Regions from separate parts of the Janibacter melonis genome, predicted to be linked through region 2. Evidence: predicted binding sites of a transcription regulator. Region 2 holds the regulator's gene; the other holds the start of a gene.
The links. The regulator LexA, encoded in region 2, represses DNA repair genes until DNA is damaged. The targets are predictions, from matches to a motif close to TCGAACANNTGTTCGA.
Positions count from the first base shown of each region.

Region 1: a site for LexA is predicted at 2,691-2,706, ahead of EEW87_RS06765 (HNH endonuclease signature motif containing protein). Genes of this name have one in related genera too.

Region 1 is NZ_CP044548.2:1,433,646-1,440,849, forward strand. It holds gene EEW87_RS06745 (GAP family protein) at 1-640, shown strand, start outside; gene EEW87_RS06750 (hypothetical protein) at 637-1,107, opposite strand; gene EEW87_RS06755 (uroporphyrinogen decarboxylase/cobalamine-independent methonine synthase family protein) at 1,104-2,105, opposite strand; gene EEW87_RS06760 (DUF1905 domain-containing protein) at 2,132-2,407, opposite strand; gene EEW87_RS06765 (HNH endonuclease signature motif containing protein) at 2,719-4,158, shown strand; gene mnmA (tRNA 2-thiouridine(34) synthase MnmA) at 4,211-5,362, opposite strand; gene EEW87_RS06775 (cysteine desulfurase family protein) at 5,368-6,552, opposite strand; gene EEW87_RS06780 (undecaprenyl-diphosphate phosphatase) at 6,629-7,204, opposite strand, start outside.
Region 2 is NZ_CP044548.2:1,197,562-1,204,765, reverse strand. It holds gene EEW87_RS05700 (ComEC/Rec2 family competence protein) at 1-1,414, opposite strand, end outside; gene EEW87_RS16800 (ComEA family DNA-binding protein) at 1,456-2,352, opposite strand; gene EEW87_RS16795 (hypothetical protein) at 2,511-2,651, shown strand; gene EEW87_RS05690 (LysR family transcriptional regulator) at 2,656-3,558, opposite strand; gene EEW87_RS05685 (NAD-dependent protein deacetylase) at 3,719-4,555, shown strand; gene lexA (transcriptional repressor LexA) at 4,628-5,368, opposite strand; gene EEW87_RS05675 (LysM peptidoglycan-binding domain-containing protein) at 5,615-6,004, shown strand; gene nrdR (transcriptional regulator NrdR) at 6,404-6,874, shown strand; gene EEW87_RS05665 (vitamin B12-dependent ribonucleotide reductase) at 7,013-7,204, shown strand, end outside.

The DNA.
Region 1 (7,204 bases), 240 kb from region 2:
CGCGCCGGGCCGGGTGCGCCCTGGCCGGGTGCTCGTCTTCCTCGGCACGGTCGCGGGCTTCTACTGGGTCCTCGGGGTGGCGCTGGCTACCGGGCTGCTCACCGTGGCCGGCGACCTCGGGCAGTGGCTCTCGACGACGACCGGCACCCGCGTCCAGGTGGCCGTCGGCGTGCTGCTGCTCGCGACCGGCGTCCTCATGCCGACGAGGAAGAAGGGCGACGGGGGCGGCACGACGAGCCGGCGGGTGCACCGCTGGCGCGACCGGGCGATGGGTGTCGACGGGCAGCGCGGCGGCACGGGGGCCCTCGTCGGTCTGGCTGTCGCCGCGGCCGCGATCGAGGCGGCGTCGATGATCCCCTACCTCGCCGGCATCGGGATCGTCACGAGCGCGCCCGTCGGCGCGGCGGAGCGGGCGCTCGTGCTCGCCGGGTACTGCGTCGTCATGGTGCTCCCGGCGCTGCTCCTGCTCGGTCTGCGGCTGGGGCTCGGGCGACGTCTCGAGCCGGTGCTGCGGCGCGTGGCCGCGTGGATGGAGCGCACGTCCGGCGAGACCGTGGCCTGGGTGCTCGCGATCGTCGGGCTGCTGATCCTGAGCAACGCGGGCGACGCGGGGCTCCCGGGATGGATGCCCTTCGGCTAGCGCCGGCGGCGCCGCTCGTTCCACATGACGACGGCCGTGAGGATCGAGCTCGCGAGGAGGGCGGCCTTGGGCAGCTGGGTCCACAGCGACCACGTCGAGTAGTCGTAGCCCCGACGACCGGGTGCGACCCAGAGCTCGCGCCGGTCACCGGTCTCGACGCGGCCGTCCCCGCGGCAGGCGACCCACCAGCCCGTGCGGGTCCGGCCGTCGTCGTCGGTCCACCTGACGTCCACGCGGTCACCGACGTCGTTCTTCGCGCACCGGTCGGTGTTCGCCGTGACGTGGGTGACCATCACCTCGCGCCGGTCGGTGAGACCGAGCGCGTGGTGCCGCCAGTCCCCCATGAAGACCATCATCCCGAGCGCGACGACGACGAAGAGCCCGAGCATCCACCGGGTCATCTGCCACCACGTGCGCCAGAGGCGCCGGGCGAAGGGGGGCCGCCCCGGGGAGCCGGTCTGCGTCACCGGCCGCTCTCGGCCAGGGCCTCGGCGAGGTCCTTCGCGGTGCGCAGGGTCGCGACGGCGGACGCCGGGGTGGCCCCGGCCAGACCGCACGTCGGGGTGACGACGACGTCGGCCAGGCTCGCCGTCGTCAGACCGATCCGCCCCCAGGCCCCGGTGAGCCGGTCGTGGGCGGTGCGCCAGTCGGCGCCGACCCGCACCGCTCCTGCCCACAGGTGCGCTCCCCCTTCGACGGCCGCGGCGAGCTGCTCCCAGCGCGAGCCGTCGAGGAGGGTCGTGTCGAGCGAGAGCCCGTCGGCACCGGCCTCGTGCAGGAGCGTGACGGGGACCTCCGCGGCGCAGCAGTGGACGACGGTGCGGTGGTCGCCGGCGGCGTCGAGGACGACGCGAAGGGAGTCGCGCACCTCCGAGCGGTCGACGGCACGCAGCCGCCCGTACCCGGACTGCGTCGGCAGCCGCCCCTCGAGCACTGCGGGCACCGCGGGCTCGTCGACCTGGACGACGAGGTCGGCGCCGGGGACGAGCCGGGCGACCTCGGCGACGTGCGTGCGCAGGCCCTCGGCGAGCGACTCGGTGAGGTCGCGACGCGCGCCGTGGTCGCTGACGACGCGCTCGCCACGGGTGAGCTCGAGGGTGGCGGCGAGGGTCCACGGACCGCTGACCTGGAGCTTGAGCGGGCCCTGCCAGCCGTCGTAGGCCTCGGCGAGCTCGTCGAGGTCGTGGCGCAGGTGGGCCGCGGCCCGGCCCTCGTCGCGGCCGGGGCGGTCGACGAGCCGCCAGCCGAAGGGCTGGGTCTCGACGTGCAGGCCCTCGAGGAGCGATGCCGCGCGGCCGACCATGTCGGCCCCGACCCCGCGGCCGGGGAGCTCGGGCAGGTGGGGCACGCCGTCGCCGAGGAGGTCGCGCACGGCCCGGACGGCCTCGCGGGGGCTCTCGCCCGGCCAGCTGCCGACGCCGCTCACCCGGGTCGTCATGGGCAGGTCGGGGCTCGTCGAGGTCACGCCGGGCATCATCGCACCGGCGTCGCTCACAGGGTGAGCCGCAGCCGCACGGTGTCGCCGACGCCCACCCTCTCGGCGCGCTGGACCGCGACCTTGATGGGCACGTAGTAGCCGCCCTCGCGGGGGAAGAGCGAGGTGGTGAAGTCGGTGGCCCCCACCCGGCCCGACACCGGGATGCACCCCCAGCCGTAGGTGAGGTCTCGCGCGACATCGGCCACCTCCTGCGCCTGCGCGGCCGGCATCACCGCGAAGACGTAGGGCGCCGGCCCCCGCCACTCGACGACCTCCGCCTCGAAGTCCATGTCCACCCCGCCATCGTGGCACCACCCCCCGTCAGCCTTGGGAAGGCTGATGGTCGAGGGGGGAGGGGCGCTTGGTGGTTGAGGTGCGAGGGCCGCCAGGCCCGAGCCTCGAGACCACGGGGCCGTCGATGGTCGAGGTGCGAGGGCCGCCAGGGCCCGAACCTCGAGGCCACCCGACAGCTGGAGGTCGAGGTGACGCGCCATCGGCGGTTGAGGCGCGAGGTCCGCCAGGCCCGGAGCCTCGAAACCCTTGCTGACCGTTCACCGACAAGGCCTGGCCTGTTCGAACACCTGTTCGATATCGTGGAGCCATGGCGACGATGCCGCAACTCCTCGACCCGGGCACCCCGGGCCAGAGCCGCGTGCCAGCCCTCCTCGACCAGGCCCACGCCGTCGTCGACAGCCTCCAAGAGGCGATCGCCGCCGACCAACGCACCGCTGGGCGGGCCCTGCGCGCCGATCTCGTCGAGGTCGAACGCCTCGCCCGACGTGTCGAGGCCGCACGGCTGCGCCTGGTCGCCCGGGCGGACTCCGTGCGCGTGGCGGAGCGCACCGGGCACACCGACACCGGGGCCTGGGTCGCACAGTCCACGAACGGCGACCGACGACCCGCCTCACGCGACGTACGCCTCGCCACCGCCTTGACCGCGCCCAGCACGCCACCCCCAAGTGACTCCCCTGATCAGACCCCTGTCGGTCTGACCCTCGTCGGCTCTGAATCCCCTAGCACCCCGCCCGAACCGCCGCAGCCCGAGCTCGCCCGCACCGCCGCAGCCCTCGACGACGGGCGGATCAGCGCCGACCACGCCCGCGTCATCACCCAGGCGATGGACGACCTCCCCGACGGGCTCACCCTCGAGCAGCGCCGCGCCTGCGAGGCCGAGCTCCTCCTGCTCGCGGTCAACCGGGCACCGGCCAAGCTACGGATCGCCGCCAGGCGCGTCCTCGAAGCCGTCGAACCCGACGAGGACGTCGTCGACGCCCACGAGGATGACGTCCTGGCCTCCGAAGAAGCCCACGCCCGCGACGAGTCGGCCTTCTGGATCCGCGACAACCACGACGGCACCATGACCGGGCACTTCACCGTCCCCTGGGCCGCCGGCGCCATCCTCGGCAAGGTCATCGACGCCATGACCGCACCCCGACGCCGCACCCAGCCCGGCTCGGACACCGTGATCACCGAGCCCAGCGACCTCGCCCGCCTCACCGGCGACACCCGCGTCGACGAGCTCGACTGGCAGCACCGCCGCGGCCTGGCCTTCGCCGACCTCCTCACCCGCATCCCCACCGACCACCTCTCCCGCAAGGTCGCCGCCACCCTCCTGGTCACCACCCGACTCGACGACCTCACCGCAGACCTGCGCCGAGCCGGGAGCACCGACGCCGGCGACCACCTCGACGCCGGCACCATCCGCCGCATGGCCTGCGCCGCCGGGATCATCCCCGTCGTCCTCGGCGGACCCTCACAACCCCTCGACCTCGCCCGCCAGAAGCGGCTCTTCACCGAAGCCCAAGCCCTCGCCCTATCCCTGCGCTACGACACCTGCGCCGCCCAAGGATGCGAACGCCCCTTCGCCTGGACCGAGATCCACCACCTCCACGCCTGGCGAGACGGCGGCCAGACCGATCTGCTCAACGCCATCCCCCTGTGCGGCTACCACCACCGCATGATCGACGGACCCGACTGGCAGCACACCGTCCACCGCGCACACGACGACACCGCGACGATCCACTTCCACCGGCGCACGTAGAAGGACGCACGCGGTGATGACGCGGCGGCGGTCCCGGAGGGGGTGTGCGCGGTCAGCGGGCGGTGGACGCGATGGTCGCCGAGCCGACGACACGAGTGCCCTCGTAGAGCACGACCGACTGGCCCGGCGCGATGCCGCGCACGGCCTCGTCGAGGTCGACGACGAGGCGAGGGCCAGAGCCGTCTCCGTCCTCAAGGCGAGGGCCGGAACCGTCCTCGTCCTCACGGCGAGGGCCGGAGCCGTCTCCGCCCTCGAGGCGGGCGCGGGCCGGGATCTCCTCGCCGTGGGCGCGCAGCTGCGCACCCACGCGCACCTCGCCGGTCGGCGCGGGACCGCACCAGCGCGGCTGGGTGCCGACGACCTGGCGCACGCCGAGCAGGTCGGAGGTGCCGATGAAGACGCGGTTGCTCGAGGCGTCGACCCGGGTGACGAAGCGCGGCTCGCCGTCGAGGCTGCTGCGCTCGAGGCCCAGGCCCCGTCGCTGACCGACGGTGAAGCCGTAGGCGCCCGTGTGGGCGCCGACGACCTCGCCCGAGCGCTCGTCGACGACCTCGCCGGGCCGCTCACCGAGCCGGCCTGCGAGCCAGCCGCGGGTGTCGCCGTCGCTGATGAAGCAGATGTCGTGGCTGTCGGGCTTGCGGGCGACGGAGAAGCCTCTCTCCTGCGCCTCCTCGCGCACCTGCGGCTTCGTCGAGCGCCCGAGCGGGAAGAAGGTGCGGGCCAGCTGCTCGGCGTCGAGGACACCGAGGACGTAGCTCTGGTCCTTGGCCGGGTCGACGGCGCGGTGCAGCTCGCGGCCTGCTTGACCCTGCTCGACCTGCGCGTAGTGACCCGTCGCGACGGCGTCGAAGCCGAGGGCGAGCGCCTTGTCGAGGAGCGCGGCGAACTTGATCTTCTCGTTGCACCGCAGGCAGGGGTTGGGCGTGCGCCCGGCCTCGTACTCGGCGACGAAGTCGTCCATGACGTCGCGCTGGAAGGCCCCGGCCATGTCCCACACGTAGAAGGGGATGCCGAGCCGGTCGGCCACCCGGCGGGCGTCGCCGGAGTCCTCGATCGTGCAGCACCCGCGCGCGCCCTCGCGCAGCGTCGCGGCGCTGCGCGACAGCGCGAGGTGGACGCCGACGACGTCGTGGCCCTCGTCGAGCATCCGGGCGGCGGCGACGGCGGAGTCCACCCCACCGCTCATGGCGGCGACGACACGCATGGCGATCAGGCAGCGCCGCTGGCGCGGCGGGCACGGTCGACGGCGTCGGGCAGCGCGGAGAGCGCGGCGTCGACGTCGGCCTCGGTCGAGGTCCACCCGAGCGAGACGCGCAGCGAGCCGCGGGTCTCCTCCTCGCTGCGCCCCATGGCGAGCAGCACGTGGCTGGGCTGCGGCACACCGGCCTGGCAGGCCGAGCCGGTCGAGACCTCGACGCCGGCGGCATCGAGCAGGTACAGCAACGAGTCGCCGTCGCAGCCGGGGATGGTGATGTGGGCGTTGCCGGGCAGACGACGGGTGACGTCACCGAGCTCCCAGCAGCCGGAGACGCGGATGCTCGGGTCGATCTCACGGGCGCGGGTGAGGAAGCGGTCGCGCAGCGCGGCGACCCGGGCGGCCTCGGTCTCGATCTCGCCGACCGCCTCGGTGAGGGCGGCGGCGAGGCCGGCGATGCCCGCGACGGCGACCGTGCCGCTGCGCAGCGAACGCTCCTGGCCCCCGCCGTGGCTCGTCGGGACGAGCCGGGCGTCGCGCCGGGCGAGCAGCACGCCCACCCCGGTCGGCCCGCCGAACTTGTGCCCGCTCACGGCGAGCGTGTCCGCCTCGACCGCGGCGAAGTCGACGGGCAGGTGGCCCGCGACCTGCACCGCGTCGGTGTGGAAGGGGATGGCGTGCTCGTGGCACAGCCGTGCCATCGCGGCGACGTCCTGGACCGTGCCGACCTCGTTGTTGGCCCACATGACGCTGACGACGGCGACAGAGGCCGGGTCCTCCTTGACGGCGGCGCGCACGGCGTCGACCTCGATCGTGCCGCACTCCCCCGGCTCGACGAAGGTCAGCCGCGCCCCGGAGGTGTCGGCGAGGTGGGTCGCCGCGTCGAGCACCGCGTGGTGCTCCATCCCGGACAGCACGACGCGGTCGCGGGCGGGGTCGGCCTGGCGCGCGGCGAGGTAGGAGCCGAGCAGGGCGATGTTGTCGGACTCGGTGCCGCCGGAGGTGAAGATCACCTCGGACGGACGGGCACCGAGGGCATCGGCGACCGCCTCGCGCGACTCCTCGAGGACGCGCCGGGCCGCGCGGCCGGCGGAGTGCAGGCTCGAGGGGTTGCCGACGCGAGCCATCTGCGCGAGGACGGCGTCCCGGGCGACCGGGCGGATCGGGGTGGTCGCCGCGTGGTCGAGGTAGGTGCTCATCGCCGTCGAGTCTAGGCCGCCCACCTGTGGGGGCGGCCCGCCCGTCCTGCGGGGTCGGATCCCCCTTCGCCCTCGGTCAGGCGGCGATGACGCCGGTGCCCAGGAGGACGAAGAGGACGAGGGCGAGCCCGATCCGGTAGATGACGAAGGGGCGGAAGGTGTGGGTGGAGATGTAGCGCAGCAGCCAGGCGATGACCGCGTAGCCGATGACGAAGGAGATGACCGTCGCGACGGCGATCGGGCCCCACGCCGGCTCGACCGGCTCGTCCGCGATGTCGAAGAGCTGCTGGAAGCCCGAGAGCAGCACCGCGGGGATCGCGAGGAGGAAGGAGTAGCGGGCGGCGGCCTCACGGGTGTAGCCCATGAAGAGACCACCGGCGATCGTGCCCCCCGAGCGCGAGACGCCCGGGACGAGCGCCAGCGCCTGCCACAGGCCGTAGTACAGGCCGTGCCGGACGGTCAGCTGCTCGAGCTGGCGGTCCTGCTTCGCCCGGCGGTCGGCGACGTCGATGACGAGCGCGAAGACGAGCAGCATCGTCGCGGTGATCCACAGGTTGCGCGCCGGACCGGTGATGACGTCCTTGAGCGCGATGCCGAGCAGGCCGATGGGGATCGAGCCGAGGATGACCATCCACCCCAGGCGTGCCTGCGG
Region 2 (7,204 bases):
CGAGGCTCGGGGAGAGCAGCGCGACGAGTGCGGTGAGGACGCCGGCGACCGTCGTCGGGGCGACGAGCGGGGCGGCGACGAGGTTGGCGAGCACGCTCACCGTGCTCACCGAGCCCTGGAGGAGGACGACGACCGGGGCGCACGCGAGATGCGCGGCGACGGGGATGGCGACGGCCGGGCCGACGACGTGCAGGCGCCGGGGGAGCCGGGCGTTGATCGCCCGCGCCCACGGCCGCACGAAGAGCAGGAGGCCGAGCGTCGCGAGCGTCGACAGCGCGAAGCCGTAGCTGCGGGCGAGCCACGGGTCGAGCAGGAGGAGGACGACGACCGCGGCGGACAGCGCCGGCGCGCCCGCGCCACGGCGCGACGCGCTCATGCCGAGCAGCGCGACGAGACCCATCGTCGCGGCACGCACGACGCTGGGCTCCGGACGGGCCAGCACGACGAACCACGCCAGTGCGAGAGCCGCCACCCACGGCCGGGCTCGTCGGGGGCAGCCGGCGAGGCGGCAGGCGCCGAGCACCGCGGCGAGGACGATCGCGACGTTGCTCCCGCTCACGGCCGACAGGTGCGACATCCCGGTGACGAGCATGTCGTCGGTGAGGTCGGGCGGGGTGGCGCTCGGGTCGCCGATGACGAGGGCGGGCACGAGCCCGCGTGCGTCGGCGGGCAGGTGGTCGGTCGCCTCGCGCAGCCGTGAGCGCATGTGGTCGGCGGCGGCGAGCAGCGGCCCTCGCTCGCCGACCTCGGGCGGTCCCCGGGGCCGGAGCACGGCGACGGTCGGCTCGTGGGGGCGGCCCGGCGCGAGCGTGCCGGCGACGCGGATCTCGTCGTGCCAGCGCAGGTCGCGCCAGGCCGGGTCCGACGAGCGCACGACGACGGGGGCGTGCAGACGCCGGACCTGCCCGCGCACGGTCGTCCGGGTCAGCCGCACGCGCAGCATCACCGCGGGCTCGTCGGACCCGCGGCCCCGCACGAGCACCGGCTCGCCGAGGACGACGGCCGTGCCCGTCACGGACGCGCGCTGCTCGGCCAGCTCGACGACCCCGCCGACCCGAGAGCGCGTGTCGTGCGTCGCGGAGGCGAGCAGGCAGGCCGCGCTCGTCAGGCACGACAGGCCCAGGAGCGCAGCGAGCCCGGAGCGCCAGGACGCTGGGCGGGTGCCGGACGAGCCGCGCACGGCCTGGCGTCGCATCGCCTGGTGTCGCGTGTCGTCGTGTCGCGCTGTCGGGCGGTGTGCGATCGGGCGGTGTGCGGGCGAGCGGGACGCGAGGACGACGCCACCGAGGAGGAGGCATGCGAGCGCGCACCCGACCCGCACCGGCACCGGCACACCCAGGGCGCCGACCGTGACGGCCCAGGCGGCGAGAGCGGGCACGAGCAGACGCAGGTCGACCCGGTCGGGCGCCCTCACCGGCGCGGTGCTCGTCGGCTCCCGCCGCGTCGGCCCGGGGCTCACACGGTGACCTTCGGGCTGATCTGGGCGTAGAGCTTCTCGCCGATGCCCGAGACCTCGTCGAGCTCCTCGACGGTGGTGAATCCGCCGTTCGTGGTGCGCCACTCGACGATCCGTGCGGCGAGGACGGGTCCGACGCCGGGCAGGGTCTCCAGCGTGGCCTGGTCGGCGGTGTTGAGGTCGACCGGCGCCGACGGGGCCGCGGTGCCCGCCGGTCCGCCCGGAGCAGCAGCCGGTGCCGTGGGTCCGGCGGGTGCCGGGACCCCTCCGGCGACGGGGGTGGCGCCCCCTTCGCGCGGGACGACCACCTGCTCGCCGTCGACGACCAGTCGGGCGAGGTTGACCTGGGCGAGATCGGCACCCTCGCGCACGCCCCCGGCGCCCTTGATCGCCTCCTCGACGCGGGCGCCTGCGGGCACGGTGACCACCCCCGGGCTGCGCACCCGCCCGACGACGTGCACGTACACCTCCGCCGCCGGCGTGGCTCGAGCCGGTGCGGTGCCGCTGGGCACCGGCTCGGTGCCGACGCCGGTCTCGAAGCCGGAGCGGTCACCGCTCGCCACCACGGCAGGACCGCCCGACGTGGCCGGTGCGGCCTGCGGCAGCGCGTCGCGCTGCGCGAGGTGCAGCCGGACCCCGAGCACCGTGACGGCGACGGCGAGCAGCAGGGCCACCCCGAGGACCGCGCGCGGGCGGACACGCCAGCGGGCTGTCGCGATGCCCGACGGCAGGGTCAGCGGCCGGGGCGGCGGGAGCACCGGCGCGTCTCGTGCCCCCGCGTCGAGGAGATCGGGGCCGAGGTCGGGGTCGCCGTCTGCGGGGTCGGTGGCGCGGGCGTCCTCGACGCCGTCGAGGATGCGTCGCAGGCGCTCGCTGGGCTCGTCCGGTCTGCGCATGGCGCGACGTTACGAACGCCGGGGGCTCGCAGCAGGCCACCACGGCAGGCTGTGGACGGCGGACCGCGCCGAGGGGCCCCTGTGGGTGAGGGGGACGAGACCCGCGGGGGCTACCCTCGCGGTGACATCAGTCCCGATCGAGCAGGAGCGTGATCCTCATGTGCCGACCCGTCCCGTGCGAGGTCTGCGGCAAGACGACCTGGGCCGGCTGCGGCGAGCACGTCGACCAGGTGCGCGCGCAGGTCCCCGACGAGCAGTGGTGCGACGGCCAGCACGCCGAGGCCGGCGCGAGCAGCTAGGCCCTCAGCGGGCCGCGGCGTCGACGAGAGCGGTGACCGCGGCCTGCACGGCCGGCACGCGCTGGAGGTCCTCGGTCGTCACGACGTGGATGTGGCGCCGGGTCGGCGGGTTGAGCGGGCGCACGACGACGTCGTCGTTGGCCGTGGCCTCGCGGATGATGTCGGGGATGAGCGCGACGCCCAGCCCCGCGGCGACGAAGCCCTGCACCGCGACGTAGTCCTCGGTCTCGAAGGCGACGCGTGGGGCGAAGCCCGCGTCGTGCGAGATCTGCAGCAGGTGACCGCGACATCGCGGGCAGCCCGCGATCCACTCCTCCTCCGAGAGGTCGGAGAGGTCGACCCGCTCCTCCTCGGCGAGGCGGTGCCCCTTCGGCAGGGCGATGCCCACCTCCTCGGTGAGGAGGGGGTGGACGACGAAGCCCTCGAGGTCCTCGCCCCGCCCGAGGTCGGTGCCGTCGTAGCTGAAGGCGACCGCGAGGTCGCAGTCGCCGCCGCGCAGCGCCGCGAGCGACTCGGGCGGCTCGGCCTCGGTGAAGGTGACCTTGACGTCCGGGTGCGCGCGGCGCACCGCGGCGAGGGCGCGGGGCACGAGGGTGACCGACGAGCTCGGGAAGGCCATCAGCCGGACCCGACCGGCGCGCAGGCCGGCGATGGCTGCCACCTCTTCCTCGGCGGCGTCGAGCGCGGCGAGGACCGGTCCGGCGTGCCGGGCGAGCACCTCGCCCGCCTCGGTGAGGCGCACCGAGCGACCGACCTTCTCGACGAGCACCGTGCCGGTGCGCTGCTCGAGACGGCGCACCATCTGCGAGACCGCCGGCTGGGAGTACCCGAGCGCGAGCGCGGCGGCGGTGAAGCTGCCCTCGTCAGCGATGGCGCGCATCACCCGCAGCCCTGCAGCGTCGATCATGCGGTCACGATAGCCGCAGCCCCGGCGCGCTCCGAGCGGCGCCGGGAGCCTCGCGCGCAGGACGGGCGGGCGGGACCGGACGAAGGGGTGCCCACCACCACCTGGTGGGGGCACCCCCTTCGCCCGCCGTGCACGCGAGGTCCGGGCGGATACTGGTGCGGTGAGCACCCCCGAGACCTTCCGCGAGATCGCCGACGTGCTGAGCCGCGGGCCGGCGCTGGCCCTCACCGGCGCGGGGATGTCGACCGACTCGGGGATCCCCGACTACCGCGGTCCGGACGGCACGCGCCGGGTGACGCCGATGCACCTCTCGGAGTTCGTCGGCAGCAGCGCCGCCCGGCGGCGCTACTGGGCGCGCAGCTACGTGGGGTGGCGCCGCTTCAGCGCGGCCCGGCCCAACCGCGCCCACGAGCTCGTCACGCACCTGCAGGAGCGCGGTCAGGTCGGCAGCGTCATCACCCAGAACGTCGACGGCCTGCACCAGGCGGCCGGCAGCACCGGTGTCGTCGAGCTGCACGGGAGCCTGGCCGAGGTGGTCTGCCTCGCGTGCGGCGCCCGGGAGGCCCGGGCCGCGCTCGACGAGCGGATGGCGCAGCGCAACCCCGGCTTCGACGCGGACAGCGACGAGATCCGACCCGACGGCGACGTGCGCCTCGAGGAGGTCGAGGTCGAGGCCTTCGAGGCGCCGCTCTGCCTCGTGTGCGGGTCGGACATGCTCAAGCCCGACGTCGTCTTCTTCGGCGGCTCGGTCGACAAGCCGCTCGTCGAGCACTGCTTCGCGCTCACGGAGGCGGCGCCGAGCCTGCTCGTGCTCGGGTCGAGCCTGCAGGTCATGTCCGGCCTGCGCTTCGTGCGGCGGGCCGCCAAGCTCGGCACGCCGGTCGTCATCATCACGAGGGGACGCACGCGCGGTGACGACCTCGCGACCCACCGGGTCGACGGCTCGCTCGACACGAGCCTGGACGCGCTGGCCCGCGCCAGCGCACAGGTCGGCTGACCGGCCCCGCCACGCAGGACGGGCCCGCCCCGTGCAGGGGCGGGCCCGTCCGGCCGGGGCGGCGCGCCAGGCTCAGATGCGGCGCAGGACCGCGGTGACCTTGCCGAGGATCGTCGCGTGGTCGCCGTCGATCGGCTCGAAGGCGGGGTTGTGGGGGAGCAGCCACACCTTGCCGTCACGTCGCTTGAAGGTCTTGACCGTCGCCTCGTCGTCGAGCATCGCCGCGACGATGTCGCCGTTGTCGGCCGTCGGCTGCTGGCGCACGACGACCCAGTCGCCGTCGCAGATCGCGGCCTCGATCATCGAGTCGCCGACGACGCGCAGGAGGAAGAGGGAGCCCTCGCCGACGACCTGCTTCGGCAGGGGGAAGACCTCCTCGACGCTCTCCTCGGCGACGATCGGCACGCCCGCGGCGATCTGGCCGAGCACCGGCACGTACGTCGCGGCGGGGTGGGCGTCCCCGCTGCCCGTCGCGTCGGGGTCGTGGGGGCTGGCGCCACCGCGGTAGCCGGCGATGTCGTGGGTCTGCGCGTCGCCCTCGGGGGAGCGGGGCGCATCGGGGGAGACGACCTCGATGGCGCGGGGCCGGTTGGGGTCACGGCGTAGGTAGCCCTTGCGCTCGAGCGCGGTCAGCTGGTGGGCCACCGAGCTCGGGCTCGTCAGCCCGACCGCGTCGCCGATCTCGCGCAGGCTCGGCGGGTAGCCCCGCGTCGCGACCGCGCTGCGGATCACCTCGAGGACCTTGACCTGCCGGGCGGTCAGCCCCTCGCCGTTGTCCCGCACCGGCAACGTGCGGATGTTGTCCTCGCTCATCGCGCCCCTCGCTGTCTCGCTCGCGCCGCGACCCGTGAGGGGGCGGCTGGTGGCCTGCTCCTGCGGGGGAGGACAGCGTTGTCGGTGCTCGCTGGTTGTCTCTCCCGTGTGGCCGACGGTAGTGCTCGGCCCGGTCTAGATCAAACACATGTTCGAGCGTGTCTTGTTCTCGCTCGAACACCTGTGCTAGACATCGTGCAGACGCCTCGTCGAACACCGGTTCGACCAGACGACCAGGAGGAGACCATGAGCGCACTCACCGTCCAGGCCCCGCAGCACGCTGCCCGGCCCTCGGCGCTGCGCGACCCGCGCCGGGCCGAGCGCCACCTCGTGTCCGTGCCGACGGGGACCGACGTCCCCACCGAGCTGCGGGTGACCCGTCGGGGTCGCCTCGCGCTCACGACGATCGCCGTCGCGGCCCTGCTCGCGCTCGGCACCGGCATCGCGACCGCGGGCGGCGAGGCCGCTGCGGCCACGACCGTCACCGTCGAGCAGGGGCAGACCCTCAGCGACGTCGCCGCCAGCCAGATGCCCGGCGTGCCCACGAGCGCGGCCGTCTCGGCGATCCGCTCGGAGAACGCGCTGAGCACCCCCTTCGTCCACGCCGGCCAGGAGCTCGTCATCCCGACGCGCTGACCGTCACGACGGATCACCAGACCACCCGGGTCCCTCGACCCGACCCGGGCGACGGCGACGGCCGCACCTCCACCGGGTGCGGCCGTCGTGCTGTCCCCGCCGGCTGTCGACGGGGCTCGCGTCGGCGTCTCGCCCGGTATCCCGGGACTTCTCGCCCGGGGGTTCGCCGGGTCTTGCGTGCGTGGTGGTGGGCGTGATGAAATGGCACTACATCTAGTGGTTGCACCGATGTCATTCGTCCACATGTAGTGCACATGTGAGGCGGAGTTGTCCACCGGTTGTCGACAGATGTCCACAGCAGAACCGCCCTGATCCACACCCCGGTCCACAGCTGGCGACACGCCTCGTGCTGGTGAGCCGGTGCCCGACCTGTGCCACCGTGCCCGAGAGGAGAGCATCGTGCACTGCCCCTTCTGCCGTCACACCGACTCTCGCGTCATCGACTCGCGCACGGCCGACGACGGGTCCTCGATCCGTCGCCGTCGGCAGTGCCCCGAGTGCAACCGGCGCTTCACCACGCTCGAGAGCGCGAGCCTGAGCGTGACGAAGCGCTCGGGTGCGGCGGAGCCCTTCAGCCGGGCCAAGGTCCTCGTCGGCGTCCGCAAGGCCTGCCAGGGCCGACCGGTCACCGAGGACCAGCTGGCCCTGCTCGCCCAGCGCGTCGAGGAGGCCGTACGGGCGCAGGGCAGCGCCGAGATCGACGCCCACGAGATCGGGATGGCGATCCTCGGCCCGCTGCGCGAGCTCGACGAGGTCGCCTACCTGCGCTTCGCGAGCGTCTACCAGGCCTTCGACTCGCTCGAGGACTTCGAGGCCGCCATCACCCTGCTGCGCGCCGAGCACACCGCTCTCGCGCAGGACGCCCCCTAGACCCCCGGGTACCGGCACGCGATCGGGCTGTCGGTACCCGGTGACACGCTCGATGCGAGGTCTTCCCTTGCACGCCGCACCACCCAGCACCACATGAGCAGCTCCACCTGCAGACCACGCACCACCGAGAGAGGGACCATGACCGAGACCGCCGGCAAGCCCAGCACCCGTCGATCCGCGAAGAACCGCGGCATCACGGTCGAGCGCATCTACACCACCGAGGGCGTCCACCCCTACGACGAGGTGACCTGGGAGAAGCGCGACGTCGTCCAGCAGAACTGGAAGACCGGCGCGACGATCTTCGAGCAGCGCGGGGTCGAGTTCCCCGAC